Regions from separate parts of the Geodermatophilus sp. CPCC 205761 genome, predicted to be linked through region 1. Evidence: riboswitches for the same ligand, from Rfam matches in the RefSeq annotation. Region 1 holds a riboswitch; each other region holds the start of a gene.
The links. A riboswitch is a leader RNA that binds a small molecule or an ion and turns the genes downstream of it on or off. The one in region 1 is predicted to bind cyclic di-AMP.

Region 1 (9,592 bases):
TGGCGACGTGGCCAGCACCTGGGACGCCCTGCTGGCCGGGCGGTCGGGGGTCAGCCGGATCACCGACGACTGGATCAAGGAGTTCCCGGCCCAGCTCGTCGCCCGGCTCGCGGCCGACCCCGTGGAGGGGCTCGACCGCGTGCGGGCCCGCCGGCTCGACCGCAGCCAGCAGGTGGCCGTCGTCGCCGCCGAGGAGGCGTGGCGGCACTCCGGCGCCGCCGACGCCGGGGTGGCCCCCGAGCGGGTCGCCGTCGTCTTCGGCACCGGCATCGGTGGGGCGCTGACCCTGCTCGGCCAGGACGACGTCCTGGAGGAGAAGGGGCCCAAGCGGGTCTCCCCCTTCACCATCCCCATGCTCATGCCCAACGGCCCGGCCGCCGCGGTCGGCCTGTCCATCGGCGCCAAGGGCGGCGTGCACGCACCGGTCAGCGCCTGCGCGTCCGGCGCCGAGGCCATCCGGTGGGGCCTGGACCTGATCCGCTTCGACCGCGCCGACGTCGTGCTGGTGGGCGGCGCGGAGGCCTGCGTGCACCCGCTGCCCATGGCCGGGTTCGCGGCCATGCGCGCGATGAGCACCCGCAACGACGAGCCGGAGCGCGCCTCGCGCCCGTTCGACAAGGCCCGCGACGGCTTCGTGCTCGGCGAGGGCGCGGCCGCCCTGGTCCTGGAGCGCGCCGACGCCGCGAAGGCCCGCGGGGCCCGGGTGCACGCCCGCCTGGCCGGCGCCGGCGGTACCGCCGACGGCTACGACCTGGTCGCCCCGCACCCGGAGGGCGAGGGTGCCGGCCGGGCGATCGCCGCGGCCATCCGCGACGCCGGACTCACCGCGGCCGACATCGGCCACGTGAACGCGCATGCCACGTCCACCCCGGTCGGTGACACAGCCGAGGCCGCCGCCATCCGCAACACCATCGGCGAGCACGTCCTCGTCACGGCCACCAAGAGCCAGACCGGCCACCTGCTCGGCGCGGCGGGGGCACTGGAGTCGGTCTTCACCATCCTCGCCCTGCGCGAGCAGGTGGTGCCGGCGACGGCGAACCTCGACGACCCGGACGACGACGCCTCCGTCCAGGCCCTCGACATCGTGCGCCGGGAGCCCAGGCGCGCCCAGCTCACCGCCGCGGTGAACGACTCCTTCGGCTTCGGCGGCCACAACATCGCGCTGGTCTTCACCACCGCCTGAAGAAGGACCCCGAGCACCGTCTCCTGGGTCGGCCCGACCGGGCCGGCCCAGCGGTGCCGCCTGCCCAGGCCCCCCGATCCCGCGCGCCCGAGGCCCCGGAGGTCCCGTGACTGCCCTGTCCGTCGTCCCCGCCCCGACCGCCCCCGACCCGCGGGATCCGGCCGACCGCCTCGGGCGCCTGTTCGACCCCGGCTCCCTGTCGCTGCTGATCCCGCGGGACGACTCGGGTGTCCTGGCCGCCCGGGGCACGGTGTCGGGGAGCCCGGCCGTCGCGTACTGCACCGACGCGACCGTCATGGGCGGCGCCATGGGCCTCGACGGCTGCCGGCACATCGTCGACACGATCGACACCGCGCTGCGCGAGCGTCTGCCGGTGGTCGGGGTCTGGCACTCGGGGGGTGCGCGCCTGGCCGAGGGGGTCACGGCGCTGCACGCGGTGGGCGAGGTGTTCGCGGCGATGGTGCGGGCGTCGGGCCGGGTCCCGCAGATCTCCGTCGTCCTCGGGCCGGCCGCAGGGGGCGCCGCGTACGGCCCGGCGCTCACCGACCTGGTGATCATGGGCCCGGCCGGCCGGGTGTTCGTCACCGGCCCCGAGGTGGTCCGCTCGGTCACCGGCGAGGACGTCGACATGGAGCGGCTCGGCGGTCCGGACACGCACGGCCGGCGCAGCGGCGTCGTCCACGTGGTCGCCGACTCCGAGCAGGGTGCCCTCGACACCGCCCGCGAGGCGGTCGGCCTCCTCGCCGCCCAGGGGAGGTTCGCCCCGGCCGACGGCGAGCCGGACGTCGACCTGCGCGCCCTGCTGCCCGAGCAGCCGCAGCGGGCCTACGACGTCAAGCCGCTGGTCGCCGCCGTCCTGGACGGCGCCGGCCTGGAGCTGCACCCGCGCTGGGCGCCCAACGTCGTCACCACGCTCGGCCGGCTGGCCGGGCGCACGGTCGGCGTGATCGCCAACAACCCGCTGCGCCTGGGCGGCTGCCTGGACTCCTCCTCGGCCGAGAAGGCCGCCCGCTTCGTGCGGATGTGCGACGCCTTCGGGGTCCCCCTGGTGGTGCTGGTCGACGTGCCCGGGTACCTGCCCGGCGTCGGTCAGGAGTGGGACGGCGTGGTCCGCCGGGGCGCGAAGCTGCTGCACGCGTTCGCCGAGGCTGTGGTGCCGCGGGTGACGCTGGTGACCCGCAAGTCCTACGGCGGGGCGTACATCGCGATGAACGCCCGCTCGCTGGGCGCGACCGCGGTGTTCGCCTGGCCGGGCGCCGAGGTCGCCGTCATGGGCGCCAAGGCCGCCGTCGGCATCCTGCACCGCAAGAAACTGGCGGCCGTCCCCCCGGCCGAGCGCGAGGCGCTGCACGCGCACCTCGCCGCCGAGCACGAGCGGATCGCCGGCGGCGTGAACCGGGCGCTGCAGATCGGCGTCGTGGACGAGGTCGTCGACCCGTCGCGGACCCGGCGCCGGCTGGTCACCGCACTGGCCGCCGCCCCCGCCGGCCGCGGGGCGCACGGCAACATCCCTCTCTGACACACCGGGACGCGACGGGGCCCGGCACCTCCGCGGAGGAGCCGGGCCCGCTGCTTCTTCTGTGCGCTGGGCCGCCCGGACGCCGCTTCCCCGACGACGTCCGGACGGACCGGCCTCAGCCTACGACGGGAGTGCGGGGGGCACCCGGCCGTCGTAGTCGGATCGTGACCTAGACCACCTGGTGCAGCCAGGTGACCGGACTGCCGTCGCCGGCATGGCGGTAGACCTCGAGATCGGCGTCCCAGGCGGCACCGAGCAGCTCGTCCACGCCGTGGCGGAACGCCTCGATGGAGCCGGCCGTGGCAGCGAGGTGGCGCAACTGCTGCTCGCTGACGACGAGATCACCGTTGGCGCTCATGGGCGCGCGGAAGACACCGTGGCCGGGCACGTACGACATGCGCTCACCGTCGTTGCCGTGGCTGGCTTCCTCGGTCACCTCGAAGCGCAGCATCGGCCACGCGCGGAGCGCAGCGACGAGCTTGGCGCCTGTCCCGGGCGAACCGGTCCAGGCGACCTCGGCACGGTAGGAACCGTGTGCCGCGGGCTGGTCGGCCCACGACAGGGAGACCGGCGCGCCGACGACGCGTTCCAGCGCCCACTCGACGTGCTGGCAGAGCGCCTTCGGGCACGCGTGCACGAAGACGACACCCTGGGTAGACCGTCGTTGCACGGGGCACCTCCATCGACTCGATCGGTCTCGTCTTCCCCAACGGACGATCGATTCGGTGACAGGCTGTGTTCGGCGGCCTCGGACCAGGGGTCCCGTCAACAGTCTGCACGATGGTCACCCCCTCGCGCCAGTGCGGAGGAGGCGGATGGGTCACATGTGACGCTTGGTCACGGGAGTGACCACTATGTGCTGGTCAGCGGCCATACCACGGTGACGACACCGCCGTCCACCCATCCGCCGCGGCTTCCGTGCCCCGCGTTCGGAGCGCACGCTCGGGACCCCGCGACGCGGCCGGTCGACGTCCACACCCGCAGACCGGTTGTGACACACGGTAACGACAGCCACGGTGCGTGACGAGTTCGACACGCCGCACCGGACGCGGGTCAGGCGCCGAACGAGGCCTGGAGGTCCTCGCGCGGCACCACCCGGGTCGCCCGGAACGGCAGCCCCTCGACGCCGGGCTCGCTCCAGTCCACGTCGACGACCTGACCGGCCCGCAGGGTGCTGGTCGGCCCGTGGACGACGGCGGCGTCGACCCAGCAGTCGCCGGGGAGGTCCGGTGCCTCGATCAGCCCGGCTCGCCGGTCGTCGTCCCAGCGGATGACGGTGCCGCGGGTGGTGCCGCTCCGTGTCATGCGGTCAGGCTGGCGCGGACCGCCGTCGCCGGACAAGAGCGCGGCGTGCGACGCACGTCATGCCTGCCCGTCGACGCGGCCGGGTAGGGGCGGCGCATGCCGAGCTCCCAGGGGATGGCCGACGCCGGCCGCGACCAGGTGTCGGGGATGGTGCTGCCCGCGTGGGACGCCTTCCTCGACCAGGCCGCCGCCGTCGACCTCGACCGGCCGACCCGGCTACCGGGCTGGCGGGCGCACGAGGTCTGCGTGCACCTCGGCTGCTGGGACGACCACACCGCCCTGGCCGACCTCATCGCCTCTGCCCGCGCGGGCGGCGGGGGCACTCCCCCGGACGTCGACGCGACCAACGCGCGCGTGACCGCGGCGCACCGCGACGCCTCCCGGGAGGAGGTGCTCGACGCGCTGCGGCGCAACCGCGAGGCGACCGCCCGCTACCTCGCCGAGGAGCCGCGCGAGCTCGACACCGCCCCGGCCCTGGCCGTGGTGGGCCGGCTGCCGCTGCTCAGCGTCGTCCTGGGACAGGCGTACGAGCTGGCGGTGCACGGACTGGACCTGGTACCCCTGGGCGCTCCCCCGGTGCAGGCCCCGGTCCTGCAGGCCGGCCTGGCGGCTCTGGCGGACGTCACCGGGGCACTGGCGGCGGCCGAGGGGATCACCGGTGGCGCCACCCTCGCGACGCCGGAGGGCGGCTGGCGGTTCGCCGCGGACGGCGACGGCTGGACCGTGCGCCGGGTGGCCCCGGGCGAGGCGAGCGGCACCGCGGTGGAGGCGGCGGCCGACCTGCTGCTCGAGGCGGCGTCCGGGCGGGTGAACCCCGTCGTGGCGCTGGCCCGGCGGCGGCTGAAGGTGCACGAGCTCGGCGGCCTGCTGACCCTCGCGCCGATCGTGCAGGCCGCGCCCGGCATCCCCGGCGGGCCGATCCTGCAGCTCGCCGCCCAGACCCTCGGCGGCGTGGGCGGACTGCTCGGGCGGCTGCGCGGCCGGCGCTGACACGACGACATCCCCGACGAGGTCGGTTTACGTCGTAATCACCCGGGGCACCACCATCGCAGACGCTGTTGCGAACAACTTCACGGCGTCGCATCTCATTGACCGCAATTCTGCGGCGCACCTTTCACCACGGCCGAGGAGCCCCCCATGATCACGGACCAGGACGTTCGACGCGTCATCGGCAGCACGGCGTACGCCACGGACGGCAGCAAGCTCGGCACGGTCGGGGAGGTCTTCCTCGACGACGAGACCGGCCGCCCCGAGTGGGCCAGCGTTCGGACCGGCCTGTTCGGCACGAAGGAGGCCTTCGTCCCCCTGGCGCAGGCGGAGCTCGCGGGCGAGGACCTCCGCGTGCCCTTCGACAAGGACCGGGTCAAGAACGCCCCGCACGTCGACGTCGCCTCGGGGCACCTCTCGGCCACCGAGGAGTCGGAGCTGTACCGCCACTACGGCATCGGCGACACCGGCACGCCCGCGGCCGGGGGCCGGGACGTCGACGGTGACGGCGTGGTCGACCACCCGGTCGGCCACGACACCTCCGGCCCGACCACGGACGACGCGATGACCCGTTCCGAGGAGCGGCTCACCGTCGGCACGCGCACCGAGGAGGTCGGCCGCGCCCGGCTGCGCAAGTACGTCGTCACCGAGAACGTGACCGAGACCGTGCCGGTCTCCCGCGAGGAGGTCCGGGTCGAGCGCGAGCCGATCACCGAGGGCAACGTCGGCAACGCCATGGACGGCCCCGCCATCAGCGAGGAGGAGCACGAGGTCACCCTCCACGCCGAGCGCCCGGTCGTGGCGAAGGAGGCCGTGCCGGTCGAGCGGGTGCGCCTGGACACCGAGACCGTGACCGAGCAGCAGACGGTGAGCGAGCAGGTGCGCGAGGAGCGGATCGAGGCGGACGGCGTCGAGGAGACCCGCCGCCACTGACCGACCCTCGGGGCCGGGTGGCAGCACACCCCACCCGGCCCCCCGGTGCACGACCTCCCGCTCCCACCCCTCCCAGGAGACCCATGTCCACCACTGACCACGGCGCGTCGGCCACGCGCGGCCCGGCGCGCAACGCCGTCGACGCCCAGCACGACCGCTTCGGCGGCATCAAGTGGGGCGCGGCCTTCTTCGGCTGGCTGTCCGCCAACGGCCTCGCCGTCCTGCTCGTCGCGCTGCTCTCTGCCGCAGGCGTCGCCCTCGGCCTCACCCAGGGCATCCCCAGCACCGAGGAGGCCACCCAGCAGGCCGACACCATCGGCATCGCCGGCGGCATCGCACTGCTGGTGGTCCTCTTCCTCGCGTACCTCGCCGGCGGCTACGTGGCCGGCCGCATGGCCCGGTTCGACGGCGTCCGGCAGGGGATCGCAGTCTGGGTCATCGGACTCCTGGTCGTGATCGCCCTGTCGGTCGCCGGGGTCGTGCTCGGGTCGGAGTACAACGTGCTGCAGCAGTTGAACCTGCCGCGGATCCCGATCGACGAGGGAACGGCCACCACGGCGGGGATCATCGCCCTCGTGGCGGTCCTGCTCGCCACGCTGCTCGGTGCGGTCCTCGGCGGACGGCTCGGCACCCGGTACCACCGCAGGGTCGACCGGGCCGGCTTCGACGCCGCCTGACCCGGCTGGTCCCGCGACGACGGAGGGCCCCGCACCGACTGATCGGTGCGGGGCCCTCCGTCATGCGGTCGGGCTCAGCAGGAGCCGCCGAGGTCGATGCCGTGGGCGCTGAGCCACGGCATCGGGTTCACCCGGTTCTCGTACAGACCGCCCTGGTGCACCTCGAAGTGCAGGTGGGGTCCGGTGGACTGGCCCTTGTTGCCGACCTCGGCGATCTGCTGCCCGGCGGTGACCACCTGGCCGGCGCTGACGAAGAACCGGTTCACGTGGCCGTAGAGGGTGATCTGACCGTCGCCGTGCTGGACGTAGACCGCCTGGCCGAAGCCGCTGGCCGGGCCGGCCTGCAGGACGACGCCGCCCTCGGGGACGTAGATCGGGGTGCCGATAGGGGCGGCGATGTCGACGCCCTGGTGCATGGTGCCCCAGCGCGCGCCGTAGCAGGAGGTGAGGCGCCCGGAGGTCGGCATGCCGGACGTCGTGGCGGCGCTGGCGAGGGTCTGCGCCTGCGCCTGGCGCTCGCCCCAGGCGGCGCCCGGGTCGGCGGCACCCTGGGCGGCCAGCATCCGCTCACCGGCCTGGCGGAGCTCCTCCTCGAGGCGGGCCTTCTCGGCGGCGCGGGCGTCGAACTCGGCCTGCGCCTCGGCGAGGTGGGTGTTCGCCGCCGCCTCGGCCTGGTCGGCGGCGCGGGCGAGCTCGTCGAGCCGGACGACGGCGGCCTGCGCGGCACGGTCGGCGTCGGCGACCCGCTGCTCGACGGAGAGGAACTCGGCCAGCCGGTCGGACCGGTGGTCGCCGATGACCTCCATGGTGGCGGCCTGCTGCAGCAGCTCGGTGGGGCTCTCGGCGTCGAGCAGCAGCTCGACGTCGCCGTAGCGCTGGTCGCCGCCCATGTAGGCCTGGCGGCTGAGGTCGGCGATGGCCTCCTCGGCACCGGCGACCGCGGCCCGGGCCTCGGCCAGCTCGGCCGCGGTGGCCTCGGCCTCGGCCTGGCCGGCGGCGAGCTCGGCACGGGCGACGAGGGCGGCGTCGGCGGCGGCCTCGGCCTCGACCGTCATGCGCTGCAGCTGCTCCTCGGCGGCCTTGACCTCGCCCTCGATGCGGGCGACGTCAGCCGCGAGTTGCTCCTGCTCGGAGGCTGCGGGGGTGACGGGGGCGGCGACGGCCGCGGGCGCGCCGACCAGGAGGCCGGCGAGGACGGCGCCGACGACGAGGGCCCGGCGCGGAGAGCGCAGGCGACGGCGGACGGAGGTCGGTCGGTCGAGCTCGGTGTGCAGGCGGTGCAGGGTCGCCAAGGCGACGGTTCTCCCATCCTCGCGGCCGCCTACCGAGTTAGCTGACGGGTTCGGGCCGGACGGCGCCCTACCCGCCTGCGCCCCGTGCGCAGGCAGGACTCACCCCAGTGGAACGGTGGGTCCCCGGTCCCCCCTCGATCCCCGGAGGGACGTCGGGCGGTTCGGCGGGGCCCGGCCGAGGCCCCCCGGTTGTCGGGAGGCGGAGCCCGGCTGGGCCGTCAGGAAAGCTACTACGCGTGAGGGCCACCGGTCACGATCGGGTAACACACACGGTGCGCCTCCTTGCCCGAAGGGGTGAGGATCGACTACGTGCGGTCACAGCCTGACTGCTGACGGGTGATCACGGTGCCACACCCGTCACTCCTGCCGGGACCGCACCACCCACCTGCCCCGACACGGGTGGCGGAGCCCGGCGGAAGGGAGGAGGCTGCGCGGCCGCGTCGTCACCGACAGTGCGCGTCGGCACCCCCCGGTGAGATCCCGGACACGTCTGGCCGCCACGCCCGGGCGAGCGGCCCGACTCCGGTCGCCGGCGAGTGGACCCGGAGCCGACCGCCTAGGGTCGGCGACAGCGCCCCGGGGACGATCGCCCGGGCCCCGGATCGCGGAAGGCGTGTGTGACTGCCCGGAGGAAGGTCGCGGCCGGGATCGGCGCGCTGGCGGTCGGAGCCGCCGTCGTCGCCGTCGCCGGGTACGTGCCGCCGAACGAGCGCGACCGGGCCGGCGCCGCGGCCGGCGACCTGGCGGGTGCGATCGTCGGTGCGGGAGCGAGCAGCCAGCAGGCGGCCATGCAGGGCTGGACCGCGGGCTACTCCGCCGTCCAGCCGGGGGTGACCGTCGACTACGACCCGGTCGGCTCCGGCGGCGGGCGGGAACAGTTCCTGACCGGCGGCATCGACTTCGCGGGGTCGGACGCCGCACTGGACGACGAGGAGCTCGCCGAGGCCGCGGCCCGCTGCGGCCCCGCGGGGGTGTTCGAGCTGCCCAACTACATCTCGCCGATCGCCGTCGTCCACACCGCTCCGGGCCTCGACGAGCTCGCCCTCTCCCCCACCACGCTGGCGGCCGTCTTCGCCGGGCGGATCACCCGCTGGGACGACCCGGCCATCGCCGCCGACAACCCGGGCGCACCGCTGCCCGACCTGGCCGTGACGCCGGTGCACCGCAGCGACGAGTCCGGCACCACGGAGAACTTCACCGAGTACCTGGCGGCCACGGGCGGGGACGCCTGGCCGCACGAGCCCGACGGCGAGTGGCCGGTGGCCGGCGGGGAGGCCGCCCAGGGCAACTCCGGCGTCGTGGCCGCGGTGCGCAGCGGCGTCGGCACCATCGGGTACGCGGACCTCTCCCAGGCCGGTGACCTCGGCGTCGCGCGGATCGGGGTCGGCGAGGAGTTCGTCGCCCCCTCCCCCGAGGCCGCCGCCGCCGTGGTGGAGAACGCCTCCCGCCTGGAGGGCCGCGGCGAGTTCTCCTTCGCCGTCGAGCTCGACCGCACCACGACCGAGGCCGGCCGGTACCCGATCGTCCTGGTCAGCTACCACCTCGGCTGCGTCGAGTACGCCGACGCGCGGACCGCCGAGCTGGTCGCGGACTTCATGGGCTACGTGGTGAGCGAGGAGGGGCAGGACGCCGCGGCCGAGGTGGCCGGTTCGGCTCCGATCTCCGACGCGCAGCGCGACCAGGCCATGACGGCGAT
Region 2 (9,592 bases), on a different contig from region 1:
GACTGGGTGGAGCTGCTGGCCGCCGAGACCGGGCTGCCGGTCGGCATCAAGTCCGCGGTCGGTGACATGACCTTCTGGCACGAGCTCACCGACCAGATGAGCCGGACCGGTCGCGGCGTGGACTTCGTGACCGTCGACGGCGGGGAGGGCGGCACCGGCGCGGCGCCGCTGATCTTCACCGACTCGGTGTCCCTGCCCTTCCAGCTGGGCTTCGCCCGGGTCTACTCGGTGTTCGCCCGGGCCGGGCTGCAGGACCAGGTCACCTTCGTCGGCGCGGGCAAGCTCGGCCTCCCCGACAACGCGATCGTGGCGTTCGCGCTGGGCTGCGACATGGTCAACGTCGCCCGGGAGGCGATGCTGGCCATCGGCTGCATCCAGGCGCAGAAGTGCCACACCGACACCTGCCCGACCGGGGTCGCCACGCAGAACGCCTGGCTGGCGCACGGGCTGGACCCGAACCTGAAGTCGGTGCGGGTGGCCAACTACCTGGAGACGCTGCGCCGCGACCTGTTCAAGGTGGCCGAGGCCTGCGGTGTGGAGCACCCCGGGCTGATCCCCGTCGACGCGGTGGAGGTCCTCACCGGCCGCACCGCGTCGACCCCGCTGGGCGAGGTCTACGGCTACCAGCCCGACTGGGGCCTGCCGTCGGCCGCCGACCGCGCGGAGATCATCCGGCTGATGGCCGGCGACGCCCCGCAAGGCGGCTCCGCCCCCGCGTCCCCCGACGCCGTCGGCTGAAGTCCAGCGGCCGAGGCAAAGGAGGCTATGCATACGTCTCTGACCGCCAGACGTAGGCATAGCCTCCTTTGCCTCCAGGGCGGGTGCGTCAGGAGGTGCCGCGGAGCAGCTCCTCGAAGGAGGGGACGTCGGCGAACGGGTCCACCGGGCCGCGCGCCGCGGCCGGCCGCCCGGTGACCAGGTCGGCCAGCTCACCCGCGGCCCGCTCGATCCGGTCGGCCAGCGCCCGGTCGACGCTCCCGGCGCCGGCCCAGTCCTCCGACGCGGCGAAGACCCCGGTGGGGACGGCGATCGCCCGGAGGTAGGCGAACAGCGGCCGCATCGCGTGCTCGATGACCAGCGAGTGCCGCGCGGTGCCGGCCGTGGCGCCGAGCAGCACCGGCTTCCCGGTCAGCGACTCCTTGTCCAGGACGTCGAGGAAGGTCTTGAACAGGCCGCTGTAGGACGCCGAGAAGACCGGCGTGACGGCGATCAGCCCGTCCGCCCCGACCACGGTGTCGATCGCGGCCCGCAGCGGGCCGTTGGCGAACCCGGTGACCAGGTTGTCGGCCAGGTCGCGGGCGTGAGTGCGCAGCTCGACCACCTCGACGGTGGCGTCGTCCCCGCGGGCGCGGAGGGCGTCGACCGTGGCGGTGGTGAGCCGGTCGGCCAGCAGCCGGGTGGACGACGGCGTGGACAGCCCGGCGCTGACGACGGCGAGGGTGCGGGTGCTCATCGGGCCGTCACCTCCTCGACGGTGTGCCCGGTGACGTCGTCGGCCGGGGCGTGCACGGTGGCGTCCACCGCTCCGCCGCGGGCCGCGACGCGGGCGGCGTGGGTCGGGGCGTCGGGCACGTGGGCGGGCTTGAGGGCGGCGAACTCGCGGCGCAGCACCGGCACGACCTCCTCGCCGAGGATGTCCAGCTGCTCGAGCACGGTCTTCAGCGGCAGGCCGGCGTGGTCGACGAGGAACAGCTGGCGCTGGTAGTCCCCGACGTAGTCGCGGAAGCCCAGCGTGCGCTCGATGACCTGCTGCGGGGAGCCGACGGTCAGCGGGGTCTCCCGGCTGAAGTCCTCCAGCGACGGGCCGTGCCCGTAGACCGGGGCGTTGTCGAAGTAGGGCCGGAACTCGGTGACCGCGTCCTGGCTGTTCTTCCGCACGAACACCTGCCCGCCCAGGCCGACGATCGCCTGGTCGGCCGACCCGTGGCCGTGGTGCTCGAAGCGGCGGCGGTAGAACTCGACCATCCGCTGGGTGTGCTCCTTGGGCCAGAAGATGTGGTTGGAGAAGAAGCCGTCGCCGTAGAAGGCGGCCTGCTCGGCGATCTGCGGGGAGCGGATCGAGCCGTGCCAGACGAACGGCGGGACGCCGTCCAGCGGCCGCGGGGTGGAGGTGAAGCCCTGCAGCGGCGTGCGGAACTGGCCGGACCAGTCGACGACGTCGGAGTCCCAGAGCCGGCGCAGCAGCGCGTAGTTCTCCACCGCCAGCGGGATGCCGTTGCGGATGTCCTGGCCGAACCAGGGGTAGACCGGGCCGGTGTTGCCGCGGCCCATCATCAGGTCGACGCGGCCGCCGGCCAGGTGCTGCAGCATCGCGTAGTCCTCGGCGATCTTCACCGGGTCGTTGGTGGTGATCAGCGTCGTGGCCGTGGACAGCTGCAGCCGCGTCGTCTGCGCCGCGATGTAGGCCAGCGTGGTGGTCGGCGAGGAGGAGAAGAACGGCGGGTTGTGGTGCTCGCCGAGGGCAACGACGTCGAGGCCGACCTCCTCGGCCTTCTTCGCGATCGTGACGACCGCCTGGATCCGCTCCGCCTCGCTGGGCGTACGGCCGGTGGTGGGGTCGGTCGTGATGTCGCTGACCGAGAAGATGCCGAACTGCATGTCGGGCTCCGGGTTGATTGAGAGTGCAACTACCGCTCCGTGCAACGTGCAAGGGGCGGGGGTATTCCGCCGTCCACCATGCCCCGCCGTCACCTCCTCGTGACTCCTCGCAGCGCTGAGTGATCAACTCGGCACGTCCCGCTGAACGACACCCGTGTCGTTCCCCTGCCGGGCGGCGGCCGTACCGCGCACCCGGCAGGGTCTGGGACGGTGCAGCCGCTGTACCGACCGACTGGGGGGACCGGGATGGCCGAGCCGATGCAGGGGGACGTCGCCGAGGGCGGAGAGCCGGGCGGACTGGCCGCGCTGTTCGAGCCACGCCCGAGGTTCCGCCGCCGGCTGCTGGGCTACGACCGCGCGGACGTCGACGACTACGTCGCCTCGGCCCAGGACCGTCCCGCCGCCGATCCTGAGGCCTCCGCGTGCAGCGGCTGTAAGGACGCCCCGCCCGCGCCGGCCGCGGTTCCGGAGGGTGCGCAGGACCGGGAGGCGGTGCTGGTCGTCGGCGCGATGCGCGAGCTGCTCCGGCTGGCCGAGCGGCGGGCCGCGGAGATCGTGGCCGAGGCGGAGGGCGAGGCCGAGCAGATCCGGGCGACCGCCCGCGCCGAGGCCGAGAGCCGGCTGCGCAACGTCGCCGACCTGCGCGACGCGACCCTGGAGCGAGTGCGCCGGCAGGCGGAGGAGCTGCTCCGCGAGGCGGCGGCCGAGCGGGCCCGGCTGGCCGACGAGGCGGCCGCCGCAGCGCAGGCGGTGGCCGATCTCCGGCGCCGGCAGGACGACGCCCGGGAGTCGCTGCGGCTGCTCACCGGCCGGCTCGGCGCGGCACTGGACGGGCTCACCGCCGGGGGCGCCGAGCAGCCGACGGCCGAGCCCCGGCGCCCCGGCGGGGTCGTGCTCACCGGCAACGTGGCGATGGCCGAGCCCCGGGAGTCCGTCCTCGGCTGACTCTCGTCGGGCGCGGAGAGCGATCCAGGTCACGTTCCGGATGTGACCCCTGCGATTGTCACAGGACGGTAACGACCCCTACGGTGGGTGCAGTCCGGTCGGTCGTCACGCCCCAGACGGGGAGCCTGGCCGGACGCCGCCGAGTCGTGTCCGCGCACCGTGGCCACGAGCCGGGGACCCACCGCAGCACTGGGGTGAGTCCTGCCCGCCGAGAGTTCCTCGGAGGGCAGGTAGGGCGTCTTCCCGCCCGAACCCGTCAGCTAACTCGGTAGGCGGCCACGGAAGAACGGAGAGCCTCCGCATGCTCCGCCCACGGGCCCTCGCGGCTCGCAGGGACTCCCGGCCGCGCGCACCTCGCGCCTCTTCCCGGCCCGCCGATCCCGCCTGACCGCGCCCGCCGGTCTCCCGCGTCACGTCCCGACGCCGCCGGCGCACCCACCCCCCAGCCCACCGCATCCCGGGCTGCCCTCGCACGTCGAGGGCCGGCTCGCGCGCACTCTCGCCTGGAGCACCCACACCAGATGATCGATCGCACCAAGCAGTTCTCCGCCGTTCCCTCGGACACCGCCGTTCCCTCGGACAAGACCGAGCTCGACGTCCCCGCCACCGCCGAACTCGATGCCCGGCCCGCCGCCCGCCGGGGGCTGCGCCTGCCGGCCGGCGGCCGCCGCCCGGCCTTCTTCCTCGCCGCGGCCGCCGCCGGCGCCCTCGTGGTCAACGTCCTGGCCGGTGGCCAGCCCGCGGCCGAGGCGGACGCGGAGACCAGCACCGTCAGCGCGTCGCACAGCGTCGCCGAGACCCTCGGCATCACGACGGAGGCGGCGACCGGCTCGGCCGCCGACGCCCCGGCCGCCGACGTCGCGGCCGCGGACCTCGCCCCGCTCGCGGACCTCGCCGCCTCCCGCAGCGAGCGCGAGGCCGCCGAGGCCAGCGCCGCCCAGGCCCAAGCCGACGCCGAGAAGGCCGAGCTCGACCGCCAGGCCGCCGAGCGTGAGGCCGCCGAGCGCGCCGCCCGCGAGGCCGAGGCCCGTGCGGCCGCCGAGCGCGAGGCCGCCGAGCGCGCCGCTCGCGAGGCCGAGGCGGCCCGCGCGGCCGAGGCGCCGGCCGCCAGTGGCGGGTCGTCGTCGTCCGCCGCGCCGCGCGGCTCCTTCAAGGAGTACGCGATGAGCAAGGTCGGCAGCGCCGACCAGTTCAGCTGCCTGGAGAACCTGTGGGGCAAGGAGAGCGGCTGGAACCCCAACGCGCAGAACCCCACCAGCACCGCCTACGGCATCCCGCAGTTCCTCAACTCGACCTGGGCCGGCACCGGCATCGCCAAGACGTCGGACGGCTACCGGCAGATCGACGCCGGCCTGATCTACATCGAGAACCGGTACGGCAGCCCGTGTGCCGCCTGGGCGCACTCGAAGGCCAACAACTGGTACTGAGCGGGCAGGCCGCAGACTGCCGGGTGTGAGCTCCGTCCCCGCCCGGTTCGTCCGCGCCCACACCGAGGTCCGGCGGCCGTCCTCCGTCCCGGAGGTGCGGCTGCACGTGGCCGACGACGTCGTCGCCCTCTGGGAGGCGATGGAGACCGAGGGGGGCGGCGCCGGGGAGGCGCCGCCCTTCTGGGCTGCGGCGTGGCCGGGCGGGCAGGCGCTGGCCCGGTACGTGCTGGACACCCCGGACGTCGTGGCGGGCCGGGCGGTGCTCGACCTGGGGTCCGGCAGCGGGCTGGTCGCCATCGCCGCCCGGCGGTCCGGGGCCCGCTCGGTGCTCGCCAGCGACGTCGACCCGTTCAGCCGGACGGCGGTGGGCGTCAACGCCCTCCTCAACGGGGTGGCCGGCGTGAGCGTGACCGGCGACGTGCTCGACCGTGACCTCCCGGGCGTCGAGGTCGTGCTCGCCGGCGACGTCTGCTACGACCGGGAGATGACCGAACGGGTGCTGCCCTTCCTCGACCGCGCCCGCGCGCGCGGCTGCGAGGTCCTCGTCGGGGACCCCGGCCGGCCCTACCTGCCGCACGACCGGCTGGTCGCCGCCGCGGTCTACGAGATCCCGGAGACCGAGGGGCCGGGGCTGCGGCGGACGACGGTCTGGCGGCTGCCGTGACCGACCACGTCGACGTGCTCATCGTGGGCGCCGGGCTCTCCGGCATCGGCGCCGCCTGCCACCTGCAGCACGAGTGCCCCGGCCGCAGCTACGCCGTCCTGGAGTCGCGGACGGCGATCGGCGGGACATGGGACCTCTTCCGCTACCCCGGCGTCCGCTCGGACTCCGACATGTTCACCCTGGGCTACTCGTTCCGGCCCTGGACCGGGACGCAGGCGATCGCCGACGGCGACTCGATCCTCCGCTACGTCCAGGACACCGCCCGCGAGCACGGCGTGGACCGGCACATCCGGTTCTCCCACCGGGTCGTCTCCGCCGAGTGGTCGACCGGCGAGGCCCGCTGGACGGTGACCGCGGAGCGCACCGACACCGGCGAGACGGTGCAGCTGACCTGCTCCTGGCTGTCGGTCTGCTCCGGCTACTACCGCTACGACGAGGGCTACCGGCCGGCGTTCCCCGGCGAGGAGCGCTTCGCCGGGCCGATCGTGCACCCGCAGCACTGGCCGGAGGACCTCGACTTCGCCGGCAAGCGGGTCGTGGTCGTCGGCAGCGGCGCCACCGCGGTCACTCTCGTGCCGACGATGGCCGAGACCGCCGAGCACGTGACGATGCTGCAGCGGACGCCCAGCTACGTGCTGGCGCTGCCCGGCCGCGACCCGCTCGCCGACGCCCTGCGCCGCCGGCTGCCGGCGCGCGCCGCGTACGCGGCCGTGCGGTGGAAGAACGTGCTGCTGTCGATGGCCTCCTACCAGTTCAGCCGCCGCCGCCCGGCCGCGATGCGCCGGTTCCTCCAGCGGACCGCCGGCCGGCAGCTGCCCGCCGGCTACGACGTCGAGACCCACTTCGGGCCGCCCTACGACCCGTGGGACCAGCGGCTGTGCCTCGCCCCCGACGGCGACCTGTTCCGGGCGATCCGCGCGGGCCGGGCCTCGATCGTCACCGACCGGATCGCGACCTTCACCGGCACGGGGATCGCGCTGGAGTCCGGCGCCGAGCTCGCGGCCGACGTCGTCGTCTCGGCCACCGGGCTGAACCTGCTGCCGATCGGCGGCATGGCGCTCACCGTCGACGGCGAGCGGGTCGAGCTGTCGGAGCGGGTCTCGTACAAGGGCATGATGATCTCCGGGGTGCCGAACCTCGCCATGACGATCGGCTACACGAACGCCTCCTGGACGCTCAAGGCCGACCTCGTCGCCCGCTACGTCTGCCGGCTGCTCGACCACATGGCCGCCCGCGGGTTCGCCACGTGCACGCCGGTCGCCCCGCCCGAGGGCGGCACCGAGCCGTTCATCGGCCTGAGCTCCGGCTACGTGCGGCGCAGCCTGGCCGCCCTGCCCCGTCAGGGTGCCCGCGCACCGTGGCGGCTGTACCAGAACTACCTGCGCGACGTCGTCCTGATGCGGCACGGCCCGCTCGAGGACGCCGGCGTGCGGTTCGCCCCTCGGCGGCCCGCCCCGGCCGCCGAGGAGGTCCCGGCGTGACGCTCCCGCCGTACCGGTTCGCCGGGGGGACGGCGGTCGTCACCGGCGCGGCCGGCGGGATCGGCGCCGCGCTCGCCCACGGCCTGGCCCTGCGCGGCAGCTCGCTCGTGCTGCTCGACCGGGACGCCGAGGGGCTGGCGACCGTGGCCGCGGGCATCGGCGCCGCCCACCCGGGGCTGGGCGTCACGACGTACGTGGTCGACCTCGCCGACCCCGCCGACACCCGGCGGGTCGCCGGCACGGTCGCCGCGGCGCACCCCGAGGTGACCCTGCTGGTGAACAACGCCGGGATGGCCCTCGGCGGGCGCTTCGACCAGGTGACCCTCGAGGAGTTCGAGGAGGTCCAGGAGGTCAACCTCCGGGCCGTCGTCCGCCTGACGCACGCCCTGCTGCCCACGCTGAAGGCGCACCCCGGCTCGCATCTGGTCACCGTCTCCAGCGTCTTCGGCCTCATCGCGCCCGCGGGGCAGGTGGCGTACGCGACGAGCAAGTTCGCCGTCCGTGGGTTCACCGAGGCGCTCCGGCACGAGCTGGCCGGCGACGGCGTCGGCGTCACCTGCGTGCACCCCGGCGGGATCCGCACCCGGATCGCGGCCGACGCCCGGGTCGGCTCCGGCGTGCCGGCCGACGAGGCCGAGCGGGGCAGGCGGGACTTCGCCCGGCTGCTCACCATGGACCCCGCCCGGGCCGCCGAGATCGTCCTCACCGCGGTGGAGCGGCGCCGTCCGCGGCAGCTGGTCGGCTGGAGCGCCGTCGTCCCCGACCTGCTCGTGCGGCTGGCGCCGGGCTCCCACGGCCGGGTGCTGGCCGCCCTCACCGCCCTGGCGGCGCGCGGCCGTCGCTGACCGGGTAGGCAGAGCCGGTGGCGGTGCACATCGGGACGTCGGGCTGGAGCTACGACCACTGGGACGGCGTGCTCTACCCGCCGGGCACCCCGCCGCGGGACCGGCTGGCGCACTACGTCCGGCGCTTCGGGACCGTCGAGCTCAACGCGAGCTTCTACCGCTGGCCCCGGACGGCGACCTTCGCCGGCTGGCGCCGCCGGCTGCCGCCGGGCTTCCAGCTGTCGGTCAAGGCACCCCGCGGGCTCACCCACGCCAAGCGGCTGTACGCGCCGGAGACGTGGATCGGCCGGATGACCGAGTGCTGGCACGAGCTCGGCGACCGGCGGGCGGTGCTGCTGGTCCAGCTGGCGCCCACCCAGGAGCGCGACGACGAGCGGCTGGACTTCTTCCTCCGCCTGCTCCCGGACTGGATGCGGGTGGCCGTGGAGTTCCGGCACCCGACCTGGCACGACGAGGGCGTCTACGCCCTGCTGGAGCGGCACGGCGCCGCCTACACCGTGATGAGCGGGGCCGGACTGCCCTGCGTGCTCCGGGCCACCGCCCCGTTCGTCTACCTCCGGCTGCACGGCCCGGACGCCGCGCACCTCTACGCCGGCTCCTACCCCGACGCGGACCTGCGCTGGTGGGCCGACCGGGTGGGGGAGTGGTCGCGTTCGGGGCACGACGTCTACGCGTACTTCAACAACGACGGCCACGGGCACGCCGTCCGCAACGCCGAGACGCTGCGCGCGCTGGTCACGGGGTGAGCGAGACGCGGCGGCGGGCGGCCCGGAGCGCGAGCACCCCGTAGCCGACGGCGTTGGGCAGCAGCGCCGCGGTGTATATCCCGGCCTGCACCGCCGGGCTGGCCACCTCCAGGCCCAGCGGCGCGACGACGTAGTGCCCCAGGAAGCCACCGGTGTACGGGCCCGCCCCCGCCCGCTCGCGGAGGGCCAGCTCCAGCTCGGTGAGCGGACACGGCGAGCCGGCGAGATTGACGGCGAGGATGGCCGCGCTCACCGGCGCGTGCAGCAGCAGCAGCCGCGGCCGGCGCAGCGCCGCCAGCGCCCCGGTCAGCATCAGGACGACGGCCAGCGCGTGCACCACCGCCACGGCGTGCGCCCAGAACACGCCTCCAGCGTGGCACGGCGCGGGGACGCGGTGGGCGCCCCCGAGCGGGAGACTGGGCGCATGAGCGATCACGACGCCGGCCGCGAGCCGGCCTCGGGCAACCTGGTGAGCCGGTCGGTCGAGGAGTTCATCAGCCAACTGCGCGCGTTCACCGACCGCGCCCGCGGGCTGGCCGGCGTCGTCCCCTTCTCGCTGCCGCGGCTGCCCTCGCCGCCCGGCGCGCTCTCGGCGGCCCAGCTGCAGGCGATCGACAAGGCGGTCCGGGGACAGCGGCAGCAGATCCAGGCGATGACGGCCCAGCTGGAGGCCTTCGACGAGCAGCTCGCCGTCTTCGAGCGGATCCTCGACCCGCTCGTCGAGTGGAGCGCCACCTGGGCCCGGCTTGAGGAGTCGGTGGCCGACCTGGTCCGCCGCTCGCCCCCCGAACTCGACGACCGCCCGTCGGCCGACGGGACGGCGGGCGGGAAGCGCTCCTGACCGCTCAGCGCCGGTCGCGCCGCAGCGGGTGGTCCGGGGGCACCT
Region 3 (9,592 bases), on a different contig from region 1:
TCCGCGCGGCCGGCGGCGGCCAGCCGCCCGGCAGCGGCGCGAGCGGCGGGCATCAGCTCCCGCCAGTCGTCAGGGTCGACGGCCCGGGCGGCCTCCGAGGGGCAGATCGACGCGCCCGCCTGCCGGTCGTCGAGCAGCTCCTCGATCGTTCGCTCGAGCCGGGCGTCGACGTCGTCCACACCGGTAGGGTGCGGGTGCGCCCGCGCCGCCGCCACTGGTGCCGGCAACCCCGCAGGAGCACGCTCGGAGCCGTGCGCCGGACGACGACCTGCCTGCTCACCGCGGTGGTGCTGCTGATGGCCGGGTGGGTCCTGGCCGTCCCCGCCTCGGCGTGCAGCTGCGCCGGTGAACCGCTGACCGCGCAGGTGGAGCGGGCCGACGCCGTCTTCACCGGCCGGCTGCTGTCCCGCGAGGTGGGCGGCGGGTCGAGCAGCACCGACCCCGCGCTGCACGTCTTCGCCGTCGACACGGTGTGGAAGGGCAGCGTGGCCGCGGAGCAGGGCGTCGTGTCCGCGGCGTCCGGGGCCAGCTGCGGGCTGGAGCTGGCCGGGGACGGTCCGTTCCTCGTCCTGGCCACCCGGTCGGCCGACCTCGACGAGGGGCAGCTGGCGGCCGACCTGTGCGGCGGCACGGCGCCGTGGGCACCCGAGCTGGCGGCCGAGCTCCAGGCCGCCACCGGCAGCGACGGGTCCGCCGGCCCGCAGCCCAGAGCCCCCGGCACGGAGCCGGCCGGTGGCGTCCGCGCCTGGGGGCTGGCCGCCGGCGCCGTCGCCGCCGGTCTCGTGGCGGGCCTCCTCCTGTTGGCCCGGCGGGCCGCGCGGTGAGGAACCACCACGCCGTGGCGGGCGACGGGGGCACCAGCCTGCTCGGCTGGGCGGTGCGCGGGGCGGCCGCCGGCGCGGCCGGCACCACCGCGCTCAACGCCGTCACGTACCTCGACATGGCGGTGCGCGGCCGGCCCAGTAGTTCCACGCCCGAGCGGACGGTGGAGACCCTGGCGGAGAAGGCACACGTGCCGATCCCCGGGGACGGCGCGACGCGGCAGAACCGGGTGCAGGGGCTGGGCCCCCTGACCGGGCTGGTCGCGGGGGTCGGCGTGGGTGTCCTGGTCGGGCTGGTGCGGGCGGCCGGCTTCCGGTCCCGGCCGCTGGTCGGCACGCTGCTCGTCACGGCCGGCGTCCTCGTCTCGACCAACGGCCCGATGACCGTGCTCGGCATCACCGACCCGCGCACCTGGTCGGCGACCGACTGGGTCAGCGACCTGGTGCCGCACGTCGCCTACGGCGCGGTGGTGACGACGACCTTGGACGCCTTCGACCGCTGAGGTGACCGCCGCTCAGTGCCGCCAGCCGCGCTCGTCCACCCCGCCGGGCACCGGGGCCTCCGGGTCGTAGGGCGTGCGGGTGAACACGAAGGTGCCGAGGTCGAGGTGGTCGTCGGCGATCCGCAGGGGCTCGCCGGCGTAGTACCCGTCCAGCCCGACCCAGGTGCCGTCGTCGTCACGGGTGAAGCGGCTGGCCCGCCCGGCCCGGCCGGGCATCGGGCCCAGGTGCAGCAGCCCCCCGGGCAGCGCGCGCAGCACGTGCGGCGCCGGGCCCCAGAACCAGACCCCGAGGCTCTCCAGCGGAACGGGAGGCGGTGACGGCGTCCACGGGTCGACGACCCGCGGCTCGGCGGCGCGCAGGTCGGCCAGCAGCCCGAACGCCACCGGCTCGGGGCCGCTCGTCGCATTGGCCAGCGAGACCGCCCCGGCACCCTCCTCGCGGTCGACGAACACGCCCGCGAGGAAGCCCGGCATAGAGCCGCCGTGGCCGACCAGCGTCCGCCCGTCGACCCGCATCACCTGCAGGCCCAGCCCGTAGGACGACCAGCCCGGCGCGGAGGCGTCCACCCCGGCAGGCACCGTCATCTCCTCGAGCGTCCCGGGATCGAGCACGTCACCGGTGTCGCCGAGCAGGAACACCGCGAAGCGGGCGAGGTCCGCCAGCGTGGCCCAGAGCTGCCCGGCGGCCGCCATCACGCCGGCGTCGTGCTCGGGCTCGGGGAGGACGACGTCGGCCCACGGGTGCACCGCGTGGCCGTCGGCGGCGGGGGCGACCGGCCGCAGCGTCGTCCGGCTCATGCCCAGCGGCGCCAGCACCTCGGCGCGGACGACCTCCTCCCAGGACCGGCCCCGGGCGCGCGCGACGAGCTCGCCGAGCAGACCGAAGCCGAGGTTGGAGTAGTGGAACCGGCGCGCGGCACCGAGGACGACGTGCTCCTCGCGCAGCTCCAGCTCCGCCAGCGAACCACCCGGCGTGCGCTCCCACCACCCGCCGGGGCTCTCCGCGGCCGCGCCGGCGACGTGCGCGAGCAGCTGCCCGACGGTGCGGCTGCCCAGCGGCGTGCCGGGCACGTGCCGGTCCAGCGGGTCGTCGAGGTGCAGCCGGCCCTCGTCGCGCAGCCGCAGCACCGCGACCGCGGTGACCGTCTTGCTGATCGAGCCGAGCCGGTACTGGACGTCGGTGTGCGGTTCGGGCACCGCCCCGCGCCCGGCCGACCACGCCAGCCCGCCGTCCCGGACCACGCCCGCGACGAGGCTGGGCGCCCGCCCGTCCCGCTGCACGCGGGCCACCCGGGCGAGCAGCTGGCGGGCGGTGGACGGCAGGACGGGCTCGGGCATGACCCGGAACGGTAGCGAGCCGCCGCGTCAGGAGGTCGGCACGGGCTCCGGCAGCGGCAGCCGCCCGGTGCGGGTGGCCCAGCGGTCGAACCAGAGCGTGGCCAGCGGCGGTACCGAGGCGGCGAGCGCGAGCAGTGCGGTGCGGGCGTTCCAGCGGAGCACCCGCGCGGCAAGCAGCGCCACGAGCACGTAGGCGACGAAGATCCCGCCGTGGATCGGGCCGAAGATCTGCACGCCGCGCTCGGAGGTCGCGAGGACCCACTTCACGAACATGCCGAACAGCAGGCCCACCCAGGAGCAGGCCTCGGCGAGGGCGACGGCGCGGAAGGCGAGGGCGACGGCGTGCGGTCTCATCACCCCCCATCCTCCCTGACGCGCCCGTCGCGGTACGCCGCGCCCCGCGGGGACAGCTCGTAGCCGACGGCGAGGCTGCGGGTCAGCCCGAGCTCTTTCAGCCGGCGGACGTCGCGCTTGAACGGCAGCGTCTCCCGGCCCAGCACGGCCGCCAGGTCGGGAGCGCGCACCCCGGGCCGCTCGGCGATCAGGTCGAGCACGGTGCGCGTCCACGGCCCGTCGGCGCGGGCGGCGTCCCACCGGTCCAGCCGGGCGTCGAGGGCGGCCCGCTCCTCCGGCGAGAAGGTCGCCCGCTCGCGCAGCGCCACGCGGGGGTCGGCGCCGGCGGCCCGCACCCGCATGCGGTAGACGTGCGTGCCGGGACGACGGTCGAGGAGGCGGAGCAGCCGGTCCCGCGAGGGGACGCCGGCGGCCGCGGCGTCGTCATCGGTGATGTCGGCGAGGTCCACCTCGGTGACGTCGACGATCTCGACCACCCCGGCCGGCGTGCGCTGGGTGCTGCCCGGGTGCATGCGCGGCCGGTCCCACCGGCGGAAGGCGAGCGTGACCGACCCGTCCATGATCGCGGCGGCGGTGGCCGGTGGGATCAGCACGGACGGATGCTGGCAGGGTCGACCGGCGTGCGGGGTCTGGCGCGGCGGGAGTTCTGCCTCGTCCTGCTCCGCCGGATGGCCGACGTCCGCCCCGATCTGGTCGCCGCGGCGCTGCCCCGGCTGGGCGCCACCCGGGGAGAGGCCCATGCCGCGCACACCCGCTGGCAGGCGCTGCAGCACTCGCCCCGGGCGCCGCGCGGGCTGGCGCTGCGGACCGCCGTCCTCGGGCCGCCCGACGAGGTGGAGGACCGCCGCTTCGGGGACCTCGACGTCCAGGTGCGGCGCTGGCCCCTGCCGCTGTGGCCGCACCTGTACTGGGAGGTGCTGTCCGGCCCCGGCGGGTCCGTGCTGAACGAGCACCTGGTGCCGGCGCCCGGCTCCCCCGTGCCGCCGGCACGGGCCGGCCGGCTGCTGGTCTGGGAGCACGTCCTCGACGACGTCGTCGGCCTGCCCGGCGCGGTGAGCGTCGACCCCGGCGTGGGAACCCGCTGGGAGGTGCACCTGCCCGGCGGAGTGCGGGCGCAGTTCGTGTGGGGGCTGCTCCAGCAGGTCAGCGGGCCGCCGCCGCGCTGACCGCGCTGACCGGGGCCTGCGACGTCAGCGGGCCGGACAGCAGCGAACCCAGCACCGCCGCGACCACGAGGAGGACCGCCAGGCGCGGCGAACCCGTCGCGAGCAGCGCGGCCGCCGCCGCGCCGAAGACCACCACCTTGGTGAGGACGGCGAGCACCGCGACCTGCACGACCGCCTGCGGTGCCGCGAACAGGCCCCACAGCAAGGCCGCGACCAGCGGCGCGCCGAGGGCGAACAGCCACCGGGTGGCCGTCGAGTCGCCCGCGGTCGCCCCCCAGTGGCCGAGGGCCGCCAGGGCCGCGAGTTCGGCGGCGAACGCGACGCCGGCCCACATCCACTGCCATCCCTGCGCCATGGTCGGCTCCTCTGCGATCATCGATCTGCTTCGAGAGCAGTGTTCACACCGCAGGACGCGACGTCAAGACCCGGACACAGCGGAGCCCCGGACGCACGCGGCGTCCGGGGCTCCGGGAGCGGACGGGGTCCTAGCCGGCGATGCGGTTGAAGCGCGGGGTCGCCCCCATGTCGTCGACGCTGGCGACCTTCACGACGTCGCCGGAGGTCGGCGCGTGGACCATCTGGCCGTTGCCCAGGTAGATGCCGATGTGGCTGACCGGGCTGTAGAAGGCGACCAGGTCACCAGGGCGGGCCTCGGCCCGCGAGACCGTCCGGCCCATCTGCGACTGCAGGCGGCTGGAGTGCGGCAGGCCGATCCCGGCTGCCTTGTAGGCGTAGAGCACCAGACCGGAGCAGTCGAAGGAGCCCGGCCCCTCGGCGGCCCACACGTAGGGCTTGCCGCGCTGGGCCATGGCGGCGTCGATCGCCTTCTGGGCGGCGGCGCTGTCGGCCACCACCGGACCGGCGGCGGCCGGCTCCTCGCGCTCCGTGCGGCTGGCCCGCTCCTGGCCGGCTCCGTGGGCGGTGGCCGCGGCCGCCAGGGCGGCGCGTCGCTCGTCGGCGCTGAGCCGCGCGTAATCGGCCTGGTAGGCGGTGATCTGCTCCTGCAACTCGGCCTGCTGGGCGGCGACGGCGTCGTACTGCTGCTGGGCCTCGTCCGCCGCCCGGTCCGCCTCGGCCTGCGCCTGCGCGGCGACCTCACCGGCGGAGGCGGCCTGCTCGATCAGCCCGTTCTGGTGGCCGGCGACGGCGTCGAGCAGGTTCACCCGGTTGACGAACTCGTCAGCCGAGCCGCTGGTCATCAGGGCCCGCAGCGAGCCCATGCTCTCGCCGGTGAACGCGCTGCGGGCGATGCCCCGCACCTGCTCCTGCGCGGCGGCCACGACCGCCTGCGCCTCGGCGACCTGCGCCGCGGCGGCCTGGGCGGCGGCCTGCTGGGCCTCGAGCTCCGAACGCGCCTCGTTGAACTGCTCGGTGACGACCTCCAGCTCGTGGCCGCGGGCGGCGACGAGGGCGGCGGCCTCCTGCGAGGAGCCCGGCGCGGCACCGGCCACGGCCGGGAGGAGCGAGACGCCGATGGCGCCGACGAGGACGACGGCGGCCCGTCGCCAGGCAGCGCGACGGGACGCGCGAGGGGTCGCCATGGTGCGGCGGCTCTCCGTTCTTCCGCAGGCCGCCTACCGGGTTAGCTGACGGGTTCGGACGGGAAGTCGCCCGGCGCGGCCGGCCGGAGGCCGGGCGCGCTTCACCCCAGTGCTGCGGTGGGTCCCCGGCCCGCACCCCCGGGGAGGAGGGAGAGGCTCGGCGGCGTCCGGGGAGTGTCACCCAGGGTGGTGACGGAGCGCCCCGCCGGACATACACACCGTAATGGCCGGAACTCCGCGGTGACAATTACCTGGATGTGATTTCGTGGACTCTCGCCTCGACTCCGCAGGCGGGTGGAGCACCTGGGACCGGTGGTGCGGGTGGGGTTTGGGCGGCCGCCCACGGGAGCACGGGGACCGCATGGATCTGCAGCGACCCCTCGTGGTGCCGGCCTCGTCGGGGCGCTCGCAGGGTGCGGCAGCACCGAGACCGGCGGCCACACCGACGCCGTGCGCCACGAGCAGGACGCGACCAGGGAGGACGGCTGACCGGCCGGTTACGGTCCGCCGGTGAGCGCGCGGAGCAAGTACGACGCCGTGGTCGTCGGAGCGGGGCACAACGGCCTGGTGGCCGCGGCCTACCTGGCGCAGGGCGGCTGGTCCGTCCTGGTCCTGGAGCGGCTCGAGCGGGTGGGTGGCGCCGCGGTCAGCCAGCAGGTCTTCCCGGGCGTCGACGTCCGGCTGTCGGCCTACTCCTACCTGGTCAGCCTGCTGCCCGACCGGATCGTCGCCGACCTCGGCCTGCAGCTCACGCTGGCCGACCGCGCGGTGGCCTCGTACACCGCCGTCGCCGGGGGGCGCGGCCTGCTGGTCGAGCGCGCCGAGGGACCGGCCACCACCGCGTCCTTCCGCGAGCTGACCGGCTCGGACGCCGAGCTGGCGGGCTGGCGCCGGTTGTACGGCCGGCTGGCCATCCTCGCCGAGGACCTCGCGCCCACGCTCACCGAGCCGCTGCTCTCCCCCGCCGAGCTGACCGGCCGGCTGCGCGACCCGCGGCTGTTCACCGACCTCGTCGAGCGGCCGCTGGCCGACGTGGTCGCCGACGACCTGCACCACGACGTCGTCCGCGGGGTCGCGCTCACCGACGGGCTGATCGGCACCTTCGCCGACGTCCACGCCGCCGACGGCCTGGCCGGGCGCTGCTTCCTGTACCACCTGATCGGCAACGGCACCGGGCTGTGGCGGGTGCCGGTGGGCGGGATGGGCGCGGTCACCGGGGCCATGGCCACCGCCGCCCGCGGCGCCGGCGCGGAGCTGGTCACGCGGGCGACGGTCACGGCGATCGAGCCGCGCGCCGACAGGGTGACCGTGCACTGGACCGACGGCGACGGCGCGGAGCGGGCGGCCGACGCCCGGTTCGTCGTCTCCGGCGCGGCACCCGAGGTGCTCGACCGGCTGACCGGCGCGGCGCCGCGGACGACGCCGGACGGCGCCCAGCTCAAGGTGAACATGGTGCTGGCCCGGCTGCCCCGGCTGCGCTCGGGCGTCGACCCCGCCGTCGCCTTCGCCGGCACCTGCCACGTCGACGAGGCGGCCGGCCGGCTCGACGCCGCCTACGCCCAGGCCGCCGCGGGGGAGCTGCCCGACGTCATCCCGTTCGAGGTCTACTGCCACTCGCTGTCCGACCCGTCGATCCTCGGGCCGGCCGAGCGCGCCGCCGGGTACCAGACGCTCACGCTCTTCGGCCTGCACACGCCGGCCGGGCTGTTCCGCGCCGACCCGGTGGGCACCCGCCGCGAGGCGGTGCGTCGGGTGGTGGCGCAGCTCGACGCGCACCTGGAGGAGCCGCTGCTGGACTGCCTGGCCCGCGACGCCTCCGGTGAGCCGTGCCTGCAGGCGGCCTCCCCGCTGGACGTCGAGGCGTCGCTGGCCATGCCGGGCGGCCACATCTTCCACGGCGACCTCGCCTGGCCGGTCGCGCCGACGCCGGCGGAGGCCGGCACGTGGGGCGTGGCGACGCCGCACCCGCGGATCGTGGCGGCCTCCTCCGGGGGCACCGTGCGCGGCGGGGCGGTCAGTGGCCTGGGCGGCTACGCCGCCGCCCGGCACCTGCTGGACCGGCGCTGAGGATGGGGTCGGCCGCGCGGCTGCGGACCGAGGCGTCGTCCCTGGTCCGCGGGGCGGGGCGGCGGCTGCGCGGCCGCGACCTCGCGCTGATCGCGGCCGGGCTCACCTTCTACGCCGGCGTCGCCGTGGTGCCGCTGCTGCTGGTGGCCTTCTCGCTGACCGCGCTGCTCACCTCGCCCGGCACCGTCCGTGACCTGGCCGGCCGGCTCGCCGACCTGCTGCCGCCCCAGCTGGGAGCACCGGAGGCGCTCCGGGCCCTGGCCGACGCGGGCGTCGCCATGGGCCCGCTCGACTTCGCGCTCGCGCTGCTCCCGCTCTCGCTCTACGGCGAGGGGCTGCGGCGGGCGCTGCTGCGGTTCACCCCGCGCCGGGACACCGACACGCTCACCGGCTGGCGCGGCCGGCTGCTCGGCCTGCCCCTGGTGCTGGCCACGCCGCTGCTGCTGTACCCGCTGCTGCTGGCCGCCTCCGCCATGGCCGACCTCACCGAGCGCGGCAGCGTGCTCGGGAGCTTCGCGGTCGGCTACTACTCGGTGCTGTTCGCGCTCACCGTGCCGCTGCTGTGGGGCTTCGGCGTGGTCGCCAGCGGGCGGCCGCGCTGGTCGGCCCTGGTGCCCGGGGCGCTGTTCACCGCGGCCTGCCTGTCGGGCTTCCTGCAGGGCTTCGTACTGTTCCTGTCCCTGCCGCTGGCGCTGGGCGCGCCGTTCGGCGGGCTGACCGTGGTCGGTGCGGTGGTGGCGATCAGCCTCTGGCTGTTCCTGTTGCACCTGGTGCTGATCGGCGGCTGGCTGCTCACCCAGTCCCTCGACGAGCGGATCCGCTCCGGTCAGCCGTCCCCGTCGTCCCCGTCGCCGTCCCCGTCGCCGTCCCCGTCTCCGTCGCCGTCGGCCGGTTCGGCAGGGGCGACCGGCGGGCCGCCACCGTCCGCGGGCGGTCCGGCGTCCTCGGGCGGAGCCTCCTCCGGTGGCGCCGGCTCGTCCGCCGGTGGCGGCTCCTCGGGCGTCGGCTCCGGCTCTGGTTCGGGCTCGCGCCGTGGCGCGACGTAGTCGGAGCCGTTGCTGACAAGGATCGAGACGACCTGCCCCTGCACCGCCCGGCCGCCGCGCGGCGGGCTGGTGCCCAGCAGGGTCCCGGCGGGACGGTCGCTGTCGATCCGGACGGTGGAGTGCTGGAAGCCCGCGTCGGACAGCGCCGACTCGCAGGCCCGGACCGAGGAGCAGCCGGGGACCGGCCGGGTGTTGCCGTTCTGCACGACCTCGTCGGCCGGCGGGAACTCCCCGCTGCCGCGGGCCTCGAGGATCGGGGCCATCGCGTCGCGCCAGATGGTGGCGCCCTTGCCGCCGCCGAACCCGCCGACGTCCTCGTTGCGCTTCGGGTTGAGCACCATGACGCTGGCGGTGATCTCGGGGGTGTAGCCGACGAAGGCGACCGAGAAGTTGTCCTGCGACGTCCCGGTCTTGCCGGCGATCTGGTGGCCGGGGACGTAGGCGCGGGTGCCGGTCGCCCCCGGGTTCCCGGGCTCGACGTCCTTGCGCAGCATCTGGTTGAGCGTGGTGGCCACCCCGGGGGGGATCGCCTCCGGGGTGCAGCGGTCGCCGACCGCCAGCGGCTCGCCGTCGGTCCCGACCGCCGGGTCCCCGTGCTGGTCGAGGACGGCGGTCACCGGGACGACGTCGCACTGCGTGCCGCTGGCCGCCAGCGTCGAGTACGCGCTGGCCAGGCCGAGCGGGCTGGTCGGCTCGGGACCGAAGGTGAACGACCCCCGGTTCTCGTCGATGACCCGCTGCGGCAGCTCGGGGTCG

Region 2: it holds a riboswitch for cyclic di-AMP, as region 1 does, so the genes downstream of both, MY526_RS24155 (lytic transglycosylase domain-containing protein) here and MY526_RS09895 (M23 family metallopeptidase) in region 1, are expected to answer to the same signal.
Region 3: it holds a riboswitch for cyclic di-AMP, as region 1 does, so the genes downstream of both, MY526_RS06190 (C40 family peptidase) here and MY526_RS09895 (M23 family metallopeptidase) in region 1, are expected to answer to the same signal.

The regions. Positions count from the first base shown of each region.
Region 1 covers NZ_JALPKQ010000012.1:106,644-116,235, forward strand. Annotated here, with positions in the region: gene MY526_RS09860 (beta-ketoacyl-[acyl-carrier-protein] synthase family protein) at 1-1,183, shown strand, start outside; gene MY526_RS09865 (acyl-CoA carboxylase subunit beta) at 1,290-2,702, shown strand; gene MY526_RS09870 (DUF3145 domain-containing protein) at 2,872-3,372, opposite strand; gene MY526_RS09875 (hypothetical protein) at 3,756-4,007, opposite strand; gene MY526_RS09880 (maleylpyruvate isomerase N-terminal domain-containing protein) at 4,104-4,997, shown strand; gene MY526_RS09885 (DUF2382 domain-containing protein) at 5,145-5,927, shown strand; gene MY526_RS09890 (hypothetical protein) at 6,011-6,604, shown strand; gene MY526_RS09895 (M23 family metallopeptidase) at 6,679-7,896, opposite strand; cyclic di-AMP (ydaO/yuaA leader) riboswitch at 7,928-8,024, opposite strand; gene pstS (phosphate ABC transporter substrate-binding protein PstS) at 8,514-9,592, shown strand, end outside.
Region 2 covers NZ_JALPKQ010000060.1:1,097-10,688, reverse strand. Annotated here, with positions in the region: gene MY526_RS24175 (FMN-binding glutamate synthase family protein) at 1-738, shown strand, start outside; gene MY526_RS24170 (FMN reductase) at 827-1,453, opposite strand; gene MY526_RS24165 (LLM class flavin-dependent oxidoreductase) at 1,450-2,598, opposite strand; gene MY526_RS24160 (hypothetical protein) at 2,845-3,543, shown strand; cyclic di-AMP (ydaO/yuaA leader) riboswitch at 3,671-3,833, shown strand; gene MY526_RS24155 (lytic transglycosylase domain-containing protein) at 4,065-4,970, shown strand; gene MY526_RS24150 (class I SAM-dependent methyltransferase) at 4,996-5,634, shown strand; gene MY526_RS24145 (flavin-containing monooxygenase) at 5,631-7,115, shown strand; gene MY526_RS24140 (SDR family NAD(P)-dependent oxidoreductase) at 7,112-7,960, shown strand; gene MY526_RS24135 (DUF72 domain-containing protein) at 7,978-8,706, shown strand; gene MY526_RS24130 (DUF2784 domain-containing protein) at 8,696-9,070, opposite strand; gene MY526_RS24125 (hypothetical protein) at 9,131-9,547, shown strand; gene MY526_RS24120 (VOC family protein) at 9,552-9,592, opposite strand, start outside.
Region 3 covers NZ_JALPKQ010000007.1:88,124-97,715, forward strand. Annotated here, with positions in the region: gene MY526_RS06150 (DUF3253 domain-containing protein) at 1-215, opposite strand, end outside; gene MY526_RS06155 (hypothetical protein) at 252-824, shown strand; gene MY526_RS06160 (hypothetical protein) at 839-1,324, shown strand; gene MY526_RS06165 (serine hydrolase domain-containing protein) at 1,337-2,662, opposite strand; gene MY526_RS06170 (DUF3817 domain-containing protein) at 2,690-3,016, opposite strand; gene MY526_RS06175 (hypothetical protein) at 3,016-3,609, opposite strand; gene MY526_RS06180 (hypothetical protein) at 3,616-4,182, shown strand; gene MY526_RS06185 (DUF2568 domain-containing protein) at 4,160-4,537, opposite strand; gene MY526_RS06190 (C40 family peptidase) at 4,668-5,723, opposite strand; cyclic di-AMP (ydaO/yuaA leader) riboswitch at 5,739-5,882, opposite strand; gene MY526_RS06195 (phytoene desaturase family protein) at 6,234-7,790, shown strand; partial or broken gene MY526_RS06200 (YhjD/YihY/BrkB family envelope integrity protein) at 7,793-8,545, shown strand; gene MY526_RS06205 (transglycosylase domain-containing protein) at 8,617-9,592, opposite strand, start outside.